DNA from 3 places in the Dyella sp. 01N36 genome. Region 3 is predicted to be linked to each of the others. Evidence: predicted binding sites of a transcription regulator. Region 3 holds the regulator's gene; each other region holds the start of a gene.
What was found. The regulator FliA, encoded in region 3, starts transcription of late flagellar genes. The targets are predictions, from matches to a motif close to TAAAGTTTNNCNNNCNNNGGCCGATAA.
Positions count from the first base shown of each region.

Region 1: a site for FliA is predicted at 2,431-2,457, ahead of AC1DMG_RS11505 (methyl-accepting chemotaxis protein). Genes of this name have one in related genera too.
Region 2: a site for FliA is predicted at 5,607-5,633, ahead of motA (flagellar motor stator protein MotA). Genes of this name have one in related genera too.

Region 1 covers NZ_JBFTRY010000058.1:1,992-5,563, forward strand. The annotation lists gene AC1DMG_RS11495 (ATP-binding cassette domain-containing protein) at 1-1,568, shown strand, start outside; gene upp (uracil phosphoribosyltransferase) at 1,600-2,241, shown strand; gene AC1DMG_RS11505 (methyl-accepting chemotaxis protein) at 2,489-3,572, shown strand, end outside.
Region 2 covers NZ_JBFTRY010000046.1:3,932-10,982, reverse strand. The annotation lists gene AC1DMG_RS10340 (SAM-dependent methyltransferase) at 75-884, opposite strand; gene AC1DMG_RS10335 (hypothetical protein) at 1,356-1,634, shown strand; gene AC1DMG_RS10330 (zinc-dependent alcohol dehydrogenase family protein) at 1,685-2,680, opposite strand; gene AC1DMG_RS10325 (LysR family transcriptional regulator) at 2,803-3,657, shown strand; gene motB (flagellar motor protein MotB) at 3,670-4,698, opposite strand; gene motA (flagellar motor stator protein MotA) at 4,695-5,564, opposite strand; gene AC1DMG_RS10310 (cytochrome P460 family protein) at 5,912-6,478, shown strand; gene AC1DMG_RS10305 (hypothetical protein) at 6,579-6,929, opposite strand.
Region 3 covers NZ_JBFTRY010000004.1:39,922-44,112, reverse strand. The annotation lists gene AC1DMG_RS01970 (chemotaxis protein CheA) at 1-747, opposite strand, end outside; gene AC1DMG_RS01965 (protein phosphatase CheZ) at 751-1,392, opposite strand; gene cheY (chemotaxis response regulator CheY) at 1,389-1,796, opposite strand; gene AC1DMG_RS01955 (RNA polymerase sigma factor FliA) at 1,954-2,727, opposite strand; gene AC1DMG_RS01950 (nucleotide-binding protein) at 2,729-3,670, opposite strand; gene flhF (flagellar biosynthesis protein FlhF) at 3,667-4,191, opposite strand, start outside.

The DNA of each region.
Region 1 (3,572 bases), on a different contig from region 3:
TCGGCTTTGCCTTGCCGGGTCGCGATCCCGTTTTCGAAAAACTCGAGACGTCCTTTTCCGTTGGCCGCCATGCACTGGTCGGACGCAATGGCAGCGGCAAGTCTCTGCTCGGTCAGATCCTTGCTGGCCGGATCGAACCCACCCACGGCCAGGTCGCGCGCACCGTCGAGCTCGCCTATCTACCGCAACGCTGGTCGGCGTTCGGCGGCAGCATCGCTGCGGCATTGGGCGTGGAGCACAAACTCGATGCGCTGCGCCGGATCGAGGCAGGCAGCGTTGATCCTGCGGATTTCCAGGCGCTTGCCGACGACTGGACCGTGTACGAACGGGCTAGTCGATGGCTGGAACAGGCCGCGCTACCGAGCGATCTGGCACGGCCATGGGAGAGCCTCAGCGGCGGCGAACGCGTGCGCCTGCAGCTCACGCAGTTGTTCGAACACGACCAGCATTTCCTGATACTCGATGAGCCCGGCAATCACCTGGATCGTCGCGGCCGGCATTGGTTGCGCGAAAAGCTGACGGCACACGCGGGCGGCTATCTGCTGATCAGCCACGACCGCGCACTACTGGCCGACGTGGAAAGCATCGACGAACTCTCACCGCAAGGCTTGCGTCGCTATGGCGGCGACTACGCCGCCTATGCCGCGCGACGCGATGCCGACCAACAGGCGGCCGGGCGGCAACTGGATCAGGCGCGACGCGAGCAGAAGATGCTCGAGCGCAAACAGCACGAAGAGCGGCAACGTCTCGCCAGGCAACAACAGAAAGCCCAGCGCGAACGTGCAAACGCGAACATGCCCACCATCCTGCTGGATCGGCGCAAGCAGCGCTCGGAAGACACCGGTGCCCGCCTGCTCACCGCGCAGCGTTTGCAACAAGCCAGGCAACACGAACAACTCTCCGAGGCCCGTGCTCGCGTGGACGTGCATCGCGCCCAGCGTTTCGACCTGGGTGAGCATGCGGCGACGCGTGCATCGTTCCAATTGCACGACTTCATACCGCCCTACGGACATGACCAGCCGATCAATCTGCATCTCGCACCGGGCGAACGCCTTTACCTGCACGGCGACAACGGCAGCGGCAAATCCAGCCTGCTCGCCGCCATCGCCGGGCGTTTACCCCCACGCGGCGGACAACTCCGGCGTGGTGAACGCTTGCTGCTGATCGACCAGCACTACAGCTTGCTGGATGACCAACACAGCGCTCTGGAGAACCTGCGCGAGCTATCGCCCGGCCATGCACCGACGCGCTATCGCGAATATCTCGCAGGCATCGGCCTGCGTGGCGAGCGTGCCGACGTGGCCGCCGGTGCGCTGAGCGGGGGCGAGCGCGTGAAGCTCGCCCTGCTGGCACTCGACAGCGCGCGTGAACCCTATGACCTTTTGCTGCTCGACGAGCCGGACAGCCATCTGGATCTGGACAGCCGCCAGCTGCTCGAGGAGGCATTGGCGACCTATCGCGGCTCGCTGATCCTGGTCAGCCACGATGCGGAACTGGTCGCGAAGGCGGGTATCGATCGCGAGCTTCGGCTGGACAAACCGCTCGCCCTCATCACGCCGCGTGAGTGACAATTCACCGACTCTGCCGCCAGGTTTGCCCATGAAAATCGTCGAAGTCCATCACCCCCTGATCCAGCACAAGCTCGGCCTGATGCGCCGCGCCGGCATCAGCACCAAGGAATTTCGCGAGCTGGCCTCGGAAGTGGCTTCGCTGTTGACCTACGAAGCCACCAAGGATCTGGAAACCGTCGAGCAGCGCATCGAAGGCTGGGCCGGTCCGCTCACCGTGCATCAGATCAAGGGCAAGAAGGTCACCATCGTGCCGATCCTGCGTGCGGGCCTGGGCATGCTGCCCGGCGTGCTCGACATGATTCCCGCAGCCAAGGTGAGCGTGGTCGGCCTGCAGCGCAACGAGGAGACGCTCGAGCCCATCACCTATTACGAGAAGCTCACCGGCCGCATGGACGAGCGCATCGCGCTGATCGTCGATCCCATGCTGGCCACCGCCGGCACCCTGGTTGCCACGGTGGACATGCTCAAGGCCGCCGGTTGCAAGCGCATCAAGGGACTGTTCCTGGTCGCCGCGCCCGAAGGCCTCAAGCGCATCGAAGCGGCGCATCCGGATGTGGAGATCTACACCGCGTCCATCGACGAGCGGCTCAACGAGCACGGCTACATCCTGCCCGGGCTCGGCGATGCGGGCGACAAGATCTTCGGCACCAAGCAATTGCCCGCCAGCTGAGCATCGGCATCTCACGTTCCGCCAAAACCCCGCCCTCATCGGCGGGGTTTTTCTTTGACTCAAGCATGAGAAGTGCAGCACATAAGTCACGGAGACGACATCTTCCCGTGCCATGATTTCCGCGTCGCCTCGACCCCGCGAGGCAGTCATAACAAGTTGAAGATAAAGCGCTTTTCCTGCATTTTTGGCTAAAGTTACCGCGCGGTGAGCCGACAGCTCTTGCAGTTCCCTCACCCCGGACTTCCCCATGTTCAAGTTCTCCAAGCCGACCACCGGATTGACGCTGCGCCAGCGTCTGCTGTTGCGCCTGCTGGCCATCGTGTCGCTGCTGGCGATCACCTGCGTGGCCGGCATGGTGCAGTTGCATCGCGCGGATACGCGCATCCAGGGTCTGGTCGACGGTTCGCTCAGCCCGGTCGCCGACGTGGGCCGCGTGCAGAACGACTACAACAGCACACTGCAGGTGCTGGTCCATGCCGTGATGTCCCAGTTGCCCTCGGCGGTGGAAGACGCACACACGCGCATCCACGCCGATCGCATCGATGCCGAGCGCCACTGGAAGACGCTGCTGGGCAGCGAACTGGCGCAGGAACAGGCGCAGACGCTCAAGCTCACCACCGCCCATCGCGCCGAAGCCGACCGCATCATCGACGAGACCCTCGCCCTGCTCGATGCCGGTCAGTTCGATATCGGCGGCCTCAAGCTCACCACCGAAGTGCAGCCGGCCTATGAGCCGCTGCAGAGCGACTTCGCCAACCTGTTCCAGTCCGCGCTGGCCAAGGGCAACCAGCAGGTGGCCATGCAGCGCGCGGCGGACCGCGACGGTATGGTGCTCTTGCTGGTGCTGCTGGGCGTGGCGCTCGCCGTCACCATCCTGATGGATGGCGCGCTGATGCGCTCACTCATGCAACGCCTCAAACGCGCCACGCAGGTGGCCGAACGCATCGCCGCCGGCACGCTGGGCGAGGCAATCGACGTCGGCTCCAACGACGAGCTGGGCAAACTGCTGGGCGCGCTCGCCTCCATGGATACCCAGCTCACCCAGGTGCTGACCGAAGTACGCGTCGGTGCCGAATCGGTGGGCGAACGCGCGCGTCGGCTTGCCTTGGACAACGAAGCGCTGAGCTCGCGCACGCAGGCGCAAGCGGCCAGCCTGGAGCAGACAAGCACCTCGATGACCCATATGGCGGACACCGCGACGCTGGGCGCGGGCCACGCTGACGGCGCGGCTGCGGCGGCACGCGATGCACTGGAGCACGCCGAGCATGGCCGCCAGGTGGCAGACGAAGCCATCGATTCGATGCTCGCCATCGAAAAGGCCAGCCGCGATA
Region 2 (7,051 bases), on a different contig from region 3:
GCACGCAGCACCCGCCAGCACCCTGTCATCGCACCCCGCGCCCTTCCCGCGTGGCATGCGACTACTGTATCCCGTCAGGCCGGTAAACCGGCCTTTTCCAATTCGTCCAGCGCCGCCAGGCGTGCCTGGATGGCCAGGTTTGGCTTGAGCTTTTCCGCGGGCGGCAGCACCACGGTTTCCTCGGCCGGCAATTCGATATGAGGCAGCTCCCGCAATGGGACGCGCCGTATGCGCGGTTGCTGGATCGGCAAGGTCGCTGCGCGATAAACGATCACCTCGTGGTCCAGCGGATAGTGCTCGCTGAGCAGTTCCACCAGCACCTGCCGATAGGCCGAACCGGTCTGGAAGCGCGCCAGCGAACGATCTCCCACCAGGCCCACCTGCCACAGCACCAGGTAGCAGGTCGGGTCGATGCGGCGTTCAAACAGCAGCAACTGGCTGGCCTCGTAATGCTGGCAGCCGAACCGGCCCGGGTCGATGCCGAGATCCGCATACAAGCAGTCCTCGGCAGAAATGCCCGGCTCCATATGGGCCGCATACCCTTCGGCGCGCGCCGCTTCGATGGCCTTGTGCGGCGACCACGCGAAGATGCCGGGATGCCCATAGAACACGCCGCAGACGCGCTTGCCGGCACGCACTTCGGCCATCATCAGGTCGACCCATTGCCGGTACGTGGTCAGGCGCGACTTGCCTTCCTGGTAGTAGGACTGAAGGCTGCGTACGTCCGGATGCATGCGCTGCAGCCACATCTCCACGATGCCGTCGGAGACACCGGCAAACACCACGTCCGCCTGCGCGATATGACTGCGCGCCAGAGGCGTCAGGTGCGAACCCAGGGTCATGCCCAGGCCTACACAAGCCAGGCTGCCACGATGTCCTTCCATAGGGGGCTGAGTCGCAGGATTTGTCATCGCGTGATAGTAGGGCAATTCTGTGACGCTGCGCACGCCAAGAGGCATATGACAAACAGAAAAGCCCCTCTTCTGCGTACGTCATCGAACCAGGTCCTGGCGACGCCACGGTCTTCACCATACGCTGCTGCAAAACGGCTCCCCACGGCCGTTCGCGAGAACGGGCCGACAGCTGTCCGAAAGAAAAGCTGTCGCGTCTTCGTCGTCGGCAGCGTCCTTGCTGCGGCCTTCGCCAGATGGCCGAGGTCGCGGCGGCGGCCTCGCTGATCCGGCCTTCCGTACGGTAACCGGGCGGCGTGGCAGCACCATGGAGAGCGCACTATCGCGGAGAGATTTGGGGCGTTTTTGCCGCCGCGCCCCTATACATGCGCAGTCATGAAATCGTCGCTTGCAGTCCCGCCGGGCACCCGGCAAGCTTCCTCGTTTCCCCAAACCGGAAGTGTCATGTCCTCACAAGAAAACATCCTCCAGATCATGCCCGCCACGGGTTGGGTTGCCGTGTTCGACGAAGACGGCGACGAGAGCGCCGAGGCGCTGGTGTGTTTCGCGCTGGTGGAGTCGGTGCGCAACGGCAGCACGCAGCGTGACGTGCGCCCGATGCTGGCCAACGGCAAGCAGGTGAGCTTTGCCGATGCGGCGCCCAATTTCCTGCGCGTCGAAGAACTCGAAACCTTCGAGGACGAAGGCGAGGAAGAGGAAGACGAGGAAGACGGCGAGGAGTAATCCTCTTCGGTTCACCCTGGAACGGCCGGCACTCGCCGGCCGTTTTCGTTTCAGGGCGCGACGTCGATCACCACTTTGCCGCGTGCCTCGCGCCGCTCGATCAGGGCATGGGCGTCGGCGACCGTGTCGAGGTTGAAGTGCCGTGGATCAACGAACGGTACGATCTTTCCCGTCTCGGCAAGGCGAGTGATCTCGCGCAGGATCCCGCCGTGATGCTCGCGGCCTTCGCCGCTCAGCAGCGGCAACAGCGTGAACACGCCCGAGTACGTGCCGGCCCGAAACGACAACGGCGCCAGCGCGTGCGTGCCCCAACCGAGCGCGCTCACCACATGGCCAAAGCGTTTGACAGCCTTGAACGAGGCATCCAGCCCCTCGCCGCCCACGGTGTCGTAGACCAGGTCAAAACCGCGGCCCTGGGCATGCTCGGCCACGTAGCGCTCCACCGGCGTGCCGCGTTCGATGGGCGTCGCCCCCCAGACGCGGATCTGCGCGGCCTTCGACGCCGAGTCAACGGCGGCCACTGTCGCACCGAATGCGCGCGCCAGCTGGATGACGGCATGGCCCACGCCGCCGGCGCCCTGCACGAGCACATGCTGCCCTGCTTTCAGCTGGGCGCGATCGATCAGACCTTCCCATGCGGTGATGAAGGCCAACGGCAAGGACGCCGCCTCGCGCATGGTGAAGTGGGCCGGCTTAGGCGCCAGCAGGCGCGCATCCACCGCGGCGTACTCGGCCAGCGAACCCTGCACGCCGCCCACGCCTCCCGTCATGCCATAGACCTCCTCGCCTGCGCGAAACGCGCTGACGCCCGGCCCGACACTCTCCACCACGCCCGCCATGTCGATTCCAAGGATCGCCGGCAGCGGGTGCCGCGCGTGCTCGGCCTTGCCGTCGCGGATCTTCAGGTCCAGCGGATTGACCGCACTGGCCAGGATACGCACCAACACCTGCCCCTCGCCGGGATTGGGCCGCGCGATGGCCGTGCGGCGGAAGGTTGGGCCGTGCTGCTCCAGCACAGCGGCCTGCATGGACGGGTTTGCATTCATGGCCAAGGCCTCTCGTTCGGATGCGTCCAAGCTACGCCAGTCCAAATTGCATGAAAACTAAATAAATCGCATGCTATCCATGCAACTTTGCATGGCACACTCAACGGGCGGGGAACACGACGATGGAGTGGAGCGACCTGCGCATTTTCCTCGCGATCGCCCGCGAGGGCACGTTGGGCGCCGCGGCGCGCACGCTGGGACAAACCCAGCCCACCATGGGCCGGCGCTTGCGCGCCCTGGAAGCGGCGATCGGCCAGACCCTGTTCCAGCGGACCAGCGATGGTTTTGTACTCACCGAGGAAGGCCTACTGGTATGCCGGCACGCCGAGCGCATGGAACAGGAAGTACTCAGTTTCCAGCGCGAACTGGCCGGCCAGCAGCAGGAGCTCGATGGCCTGCTGCGCATCACGTCTTCCGATTGGTTCGGCGCCCAGGTGTTGGCGCCCGTACTCGCCGAGTTCGCGCAGCAACATCCGCGCGTCACGGTGGAACTGCTCACGGACACCCGCCAGCTCAGCCTGGCGCGCCGCGAAGCGGATCTCGCCTTTCGCATCAAGCCATTCGACGAGCCCGACGTGGTCTCGCGAAAACTGTTGCGCATGCACTATGGCGTCTATCTGCACAAAGGCGCGCGCAAACCGAAAGTCGGCGACGGCAAGGGCGCATCTCTGATCACCATGGACCAGGCGTTCGGCGAGCTGCCCGACGTGAGCTGGCTGCGCGCACAGTTTCCCAACGCCAGCGTCGCCTTCCGCAGCAACGCCCGCGACGTGCACGCACGCCTGTGTGCCAGCGGCGCCGGCCTGGCGGTGTTGCCGCGGCCGCTGGGCGATGCCACGCCAGGCATCGAACGCCTGCCGATGAAAGAAGAACCACCCACGCGCGATACCTGGATCGGCTATCACCGCGATCTGCGGCGACTGGCACGATTGCGCGCCCTGCTCGATCTGGTCATCGATCGGCTGGCCAGCGATTAAGCCGGGCACGCCTCACGGCGAGTCGGCGTGAACCTCTGCAGCAGCACCTGCGTTGCCACCGGCGGCGCCCGTTCCCGATACGGCAATGATGGCCGGTTTCGCCGGCACGATGGATGCCATCGCGGGCAGCAACGCAGGCGCGTTGTGTTCGACGCCAGCGCTTTCCTGCGACAGCGAGGCGGCCTCCGCCTGCCGATTCATCACGATGATGCTGATGCGACGGTTGATCGGGTCGCCGGGGTTCACGCGATCGAATGGCACCGAGGCGGCCAGTCCGACCACGCGTGCGATTTTTTCTTCGCTGAGGCCGCCGGAGAGCAAGGCGCGCCGCGCCGCGTTGGCGCGATCGGCGGACAACTCCCAGTTGCTGTATTGATGATCGCTGCTGTACGGGGCGTCGTCGGTGTGACCGGAGAGGCTGATGCGATTGGGCACGCGATTGATGAAGCCGGCGAGCTCCTGCAGGATCGTCGTGGTGTAGGGCCGCAGTTGTGCGCTGCCCAGGTCGAACATCGGGCGATTCTGCTTGTCCACAATTTGCACGCGCAGACCTTCAGGCGTGATGTCGAGCAGCAACTGATCCTTGAACGGCGCCAGCGCCTGGCTCTTCTCGATCGCCGCCTCCAGCTGCTGCATCAACTCTTCCAGCCGCGCGCGTTCCTGCTTGCGCGCTTCCTTTTCGATTTCTTTGGGATCGGCGCTCGCCGCCGCTGCGCCCTGGCGATCCTTGCCTGGCCCATGCGGCAAATCCAGCGCACCACCGGCCTTGATCATGCTGGTGCTGGCGCCGCCCGGCCCCATCTGGCCCGGCGGGGCCATGGTGGCCGTGCCCTGCAGCATGCTGGGGTTCTTGAAGTATTCGGAGATGGCCGCGCGCTGCTCGCGCGTGCCCGCGCCGATCAGCCACATGACCAGAAAGAACGCCATCATCGCGGTGACAAAGTCGGCATAGGCGACCTTCCAGGCGCCACCATGATGGCCATGCCCGTGCCGCTTTTTGCGGCGTATGACGATCAGCGGTGGTTCGCCCTGCTCGCTCACGTGGCCGCCTTGGCGCGCGGCGACTTGAGATGTTCCTCCAGATCCTGGAAGCGCGGCCGGGTGTTGGTCGCCAGCGACTTGCGCGCAAACTCCACCGCCACCTTGGGGTTGTAGCCGCGCAGATTCGCCAGCAGTGCAATCTTCACGCACTCGAAGGCGCGGCCATCCTCCTGCACCCGGTTTTCCATCGCTGCGCCCAACGGGCCGATGAAGCCGTAGCAGAGCAGGATGCCAAGAAAGGTGCCGACCAGCGCGCCGGCGATATGCATGCCGATGCGCGAGGTGTCGCCATCGAGCTGTCCCATGGTGGTGACGATGCCCAGCACCGCCGCCACGATGCCAAAGCCGGGCAACGCATCGGCGAGCTTGGTCACCGCCAGCGCAGGCGCCACCGCTTCGTGATGATGGGTTTCCAGCTCCACTTCCAGCAATTGTTCGAGCTCATGCGGATTCATGCTGCCGCCCACCATCAGGCGCAGGCAATCGGTGGTGAACTCGATCAGGTGATGCTCGCGCTGCAGGCGCGGATAGGCGGAAAACAGCGGGCTCGCTTGCGGATCCTCGATGTGCTCCTCCACGCCGAGCAAGCCTTCTTTGCGGATCAGGCTGAACAGCTCGTAGAGCATCGACAGCAGATCCACATAGTCCTGCTTGTTGTACTTGGGCCCTTTCAGCAGCCCGCCCACATCACGCAATGCGGCCTTGACCACCTTGGACGAATTGGCCGAAAGAAACGCACCCAGCGCGCCGCCGCCGATGATCAGCAGCTCATACGGTTGCCATAAGGCAAGGATCTGGCCGTGCGACAGCACAAAGCCGCCGAGCACGCACGCGAGCACCACTACTGCACCGACCAGTACCAACATTTTCGCTCCGGGATACGGAGCCAATCACTCCGCGCTCACGTTTTATCGGCGCAGCTCCACGGAAGTTTAGAAAACGCTTTCATCCCATCGCCGCCCATGGGCGGTCTTCACGTCGACTTCCGCCTGCGCGCCCACCATGGCGAAACCTGGGCCACCGCGGATGGCCCTTGTGAAGTCGGCGTCGAGCAGACGCAGGGGCGTTTCGAAGATGAAACATGCTCAGGCCTCGATGCCAGGCATCGACACCTTCGTCTGATGGATTTACGCATCGCGATGATTTGTGATCCTGCCGATGAACTGACGTCCGCAGACCACGCGCGTCCACGACAACCATGCGAGGAGTAGCCATGAAGCGCACAAGCAAGCTCGCCATTGCGACCACCGCCGTCATGCTGGTGGTATTGGGTGGATCGGCCCTGTATGCGCAGGACAAGGCCAAAGCCGGCGTCAGCATCAAAGACAAGTACTCGCTCGTGTCGCCCAGCGGTGTCGCCTTCGCCGACTTCAAGGGCTATGAAGACTGGTCCGTGGTCTCCTCCGCACGTACCGACGAAGTGCTCAAGGTGATCGTCGCCAACCCGATCATGATCCAGGCCTACAAATCGGGCATCCCCGGCAATGGCAAACCCTTCCCCGAGGGTTCCAAGATCGCCAAGCTGCAGTGGAAGTTCAAGAAGAGCACCGAAGCCCCGTTTGCCGTGGACGTGCCAGACGTCTTCACCCAGGCTTTCGTCATCGAGAAAGACAGCAAGCGATTCCCCAAGAGCGCCGGCTGGGGCTATGCGCTGTTCGATTTCGACGCAACCACCAGCACCTTCACAGCCGACCCCACCGGTGTCTCCGATTGCGGCCACACCTGCCACGTAAAAGTGTCCGCCAAGGATCACATCTTCCATCCGTATCAGATGCGTTGAATCGCACCGGGGGCAGATAGAACCATGCAGCGCGCGTTGATGCGCGCTGCTAGGGTCACGCCATCGATTCCCCGAGCCTTCCTCAAACGGAAAGCGCCGCTTACGCTCGAAACGACCCACGCAACGCTTCGCGCATATATCGGACAAACGACGTTGTCTTGCGCAGCACGGCGCCTAGTGGATCATCAGACACGTAGGCTGTCCGAAAGAACTCCAGCAACGGGTCGCGCGAGATCACCAGCGCGACAATCAACTGCATTTCCAGCAGCGCGAGAAAAACGTCGATGCCAACGGAGTCGATACAGATCGCCGTGGGTACGGCTTCGGGGTGGCATAGGAGGGCCAACACCACGGCGGTAGTCGCCACGCCAATCAGCCATTTCCCTAGATCTTTGCGCCACTCGGCGGCCAGCGCTTCCGGGGTAAACCACGGCGGATCCAGCCAGGCCATATCCCTTCCCTGTTGGCAGCTAAGCGTGGGGCAAACGGCCCTCTCCCAGCGCCAGCATGGAGGCACTCGGCCGGCTACAAAAGGGGGCCGGGTCGTTTTGTATCCCAATGTATCGACAGGCT
Region 3 (4,191 bases):
AGGAGCAGGTGCGGGGGCAGGAGCGGATGCCGGCGCGCTCGCGCCCGGTAGTCCGCCCTTGCCGTGAAGATTGTCGAGCAGCGATTCGAACTCGTCGTCCGAGATCGTGCCTGCGGTTGACGATGCGACGGCCGCGTTCGTCGTCGCGCCAGGCTGGCCGCCCTTGCCATGCAGGTTGTCCAGCAAGGCTTCGAATTCGTCGTCGGAAATGCTGCCCGATTCGGCCACCGCCGCGGGCGCACCCGGTGCGCCGCTGCTCCCATAGAGGCTATCGAGCAAGGCCTCGAATTCGGAATCGTCGATCGTGCCGTCGCTCGGCGGCGGCGCTACCGGCGCGGCCACCGGCTTGGGCGCCGGTGCAGCGGCCTTGCCCGGCATCAGGCGTTGCAGCAGGCCAGCGGGCGGCATCGCCATCCCCGTGCCGCCGGCCAGCGCCGCCATCATGTCGTTGAGCAGATCCAACGCTTCAAGCAGCGCATCCATGCGGCTGGCGTCGAGCAGCAACTGCCCGTTGCGCGCCACGTTGAGGAGATCCTCGGCGTGATGGCACAGCTGCACCATCGGCTCGATCGCAAGAAAGCCCGCGCCGCCCTTCACCGTGTGGAACGCGCGGAACACCGCGTTCAACAGTTCGGCGTCGCGCGGCGAGGCCTCCAGCCCGATCAGCTGATCGCCCAGGCGCTGCACCAGTTCCCCGGCTTCCACCAGGAAATCGTCGCGCAACTCGTTGTCGAACGAGGGATCCATCGATCAGAAACCGAATTCGCTCAACAGACGATCCGCCTCATCCTGGCTGGTGACCTTGACCGGGCCGGCGGCGGCTTCACCCGACGCCAGCGCGCCGGTGAGGCTCACGAGTTCCAGCAGCGAGTTCTCCACGCTGCCGATGAAATTCACCACCTTCTTGATGCGCTGACCGGAAAGGTCCTGCCACGACTGCGCGACCACGAAATCGGCGAGGCCATCGCGGCAAGCATGGGCGAACGCCTGCGACTGCGTCGCCAGCACATGCGCAACTTCGCCTTCAGTGGTGCCATCGATCACGGCACCGGCGTTCTCGGCCAGCGCGTCGGCCTGCGGACGCATGCGCTCGACGAAATCGAGCGAGCGATGCGCGGCCTGCGAGCTCATTTCCAGCACGTCTTCCAGGTGCTTGCGTGCATCGGCGACGCTGCCCGGCACGCCTTCCTGCGCGAGGTCGCCGCCGAGGCGGCGCACGGCATCGTGCAGGTCGCGCGCAAGCAGGCCGAGTGCGCGGAACACGCGCTGTTCGCGCTCGCGCACCAGCGCGTCGAGGGCCTTTTCAAAGGCAGCACCATCGGCGCTGTTGAGCAGGTCGTGCAATTCAGGCGGCATGGCTTCGCCAGCCATCAGGGAAACTTGTGCGTTCATGCGGTGGCTCCGCTGGCGGCCAGACGTTCGAAGATCTTGCTCAGCTTTTCCTGCAGGGTCGCGGCGGTGAACGGCTTGACGATGTAGCCGTTCACGCCGGCCTGGGCGGCGGCAATGATCTGGTCGCGGTTGTTCTCGGCGGTCACCATGAGTACCGGCATGCCCTTCAGCGAGGGCTCGGCGCGGATCGCGCGCAACAGGTCGATGCCCGTCATGTTGGGCATGTTCCAGTCGGTCACGACCATGTCGAAGGCGTTGTTGCGCAACATGGTCAGGGCGTTCTCGCCATCGTCGGCCTCCTGGATCAGGCCGTTGCTGAAACCCAGCTCGACCAGCAGGTTGCGAACGATGCGCCGCATGGTGGAGAAGTCGTCCACCACGAGGATCTTCATATTCTTGTCCAAACGCTTTCTCCGCTGCGCGTAGATATGACTTGTGTTGAACAGGGACGAGGGACCAGTTGCGAGGGCGCAACGACCGGACGTCGGGTTGCGAGGGCGCAACGACCGGACGTCGGTTCGACCCTGCACGGCGCAGCGACCGTCCGGACTCACGCCCTTGTTAGTCGCCCCTCGCCCCTTTACGTTTTCCTGCCTTCCTTTCCTGCCCCTCATGCCAACCGCTCATCCGCGCTCGCAAGCGCACGATGGCCTGGCCGTGGATCTGGCACACGCGCGATTCGGTCACGCCGAGCACCGCACCAATCTCCTTGAGGTTCAGTTCTTCCTCGTAGTACAGGGACATCACCAGCTGCTCGCGTTCGGGCAGGCCGCCGATGGCTTCCACCAGGGCCTCGCGCATGCCTTCGTGCTCGACACTGTCCGCCGGGCTCAGGCTGTCGCCATCGGCCACGTCGAACGCCGCGCCACCATCCGCGTCATCCGGTGCGGAAAGGCTGAGCAGGCGTGCACTCGCCGCGTCGGCCAGCACCTGGTGATATTCCTCGGCGCCCATGCCCAGTCGCCGCATCACTTCGGCGTCATCGGCATCAGAACCGGTTTCGATTTCAATCTGACGAACAACCTCCGCCATTTCGCGTACTTTTCGATGCACCGACCGTGGGGTCCAGTCGGTGCGCCGCAATTCGTCGAGCATCGCGCCACGGATGCGGATACCCGCAAACGTTTCGAAGCTCGCATTCTTGCCGGTGGTGAAATTGCGCGCGGCCTCCAGCAAACCGATCATGCCGGCCTGAATCAGGTCGCTCACGTCCACGCTGGGCGGCAATCGACCCATCAGGTGATAGGCGATCCTTCGCACCAAGGGAGCGTGCTGGCGAACCAGTTCGTCGGCACTCTGCCGCGTCAGCTGCAGATATTCGGAAGCCACACTCATGTCACCACCCCGTTGCTACTGCGGCCTGCCTGCTGAAAAAGGCGATGCGATCCAGGCCCAGTCGCTCGGGTTCACCCCATGTATCGACCGCACCCGCCAATTGCTTGAATGCCAATCCCGACCGGCTCGACGGCCACAGGTCCACCACCGCGCTCTGGCGACGGATGGCCTGCTTGAGTCGTTCGTCATGCGGGACATGGCCCATGAATTCCAGCGCCACATCGAGGAAGCGATCGCAAACTCGTGCGAGTTTCTGATGCAGCTGCCTGGCTTCGCCCAGGTTGCGCACCATGTTCGCCACCATGCGGAAGCGGCGCACGCCAAAATCGCGGCTGAGTACCTTGAGCAAGGCATACGCATCGGTGAGCGAAGCTGGTTCGTCGCACACCACCACCACCACGTCATCGGCGGCGGCGGCGAACATCGCCACGTTGTCGGAAAGTCCTGCGGCGGTATCCACCACCAGGTAGTCCGGCGGTGTCACCAGATCGTCAAACGCGCGGATCACCGCCGCGTGCTCGCCCGCCCCCAGCTGCGCCAGTCGACGCGTGCCCGAACCGGCCGGCACCACTTTGAGGCCGTGCGGCGCGGTCATCAGCAGATCCTCGATCGAGCAGACGCCGTCGAGCAGGTGGCCGATATGACGCGTGGGCGTGAGGCCGAGCAGCACGTCGATATTGGCCAGGCTCATGTCCGCATCGAGCAGGATCACCTGGTGACCCTGCACGGCGAGCGCCATGCCCAGGTTCACCGATACCGTGGTCTTGCCCACGCCGCCCTTGCCGCCGGCCACCGCGATGGCGCGGCAACGCTTGCGCGGCGCAGAGCCGCTCAATCCATACGCCTGGTCCTGGACCGGCGCCTGTCGGCTATGTCGTTCGGTCAGCGCACGCAGCATGCTTTCCAACCCCATCGCCTGGTTCATTGCAAAGACACCGCTCATGCACTTGCCACCGCTAGTCCGAAGCGATCCGCCATCACCACGTCATCGGCCGGCGCCGTGCCCTTGAGCACTTGCGCGGCACGGCACACCAGCACCCGCGCATCGGCTGTGGCGATGTCTTCGGGCACGCGCTGTCCATCGGTGACGTAGTCGAGCGCGAGTCGGTGACGGATCAGCACCGACAGCGCGCCGCCGAGGCTCGGGGCCTCGTCGAGTTTGGTGAGAATGCAGGCGTGCGGCTTGACCGGCAGGTAGGCGCGCACCGCTTCGTCCAGCGACGAGGCATGTGCATTCGCCGCCATCACCAGGCAGGCGCGCAGATCGCCGCCGTTGCCCAGCACTTCCAGCTGTTCGGCCAGGCGCGGATCGCCGCCGGCCAGGCCGGCGGTATCCACCAGCACGGTGTGGTGGCCGCGCAGCAATTCCAGTACATGGCGCAGGCTGTCGGCGTCGTAGGCGGGATACACGCGCACGCCGAGCAGGCGGCCGTAATGTTCCAGCTGCGCCGCGGCGCCAATGCG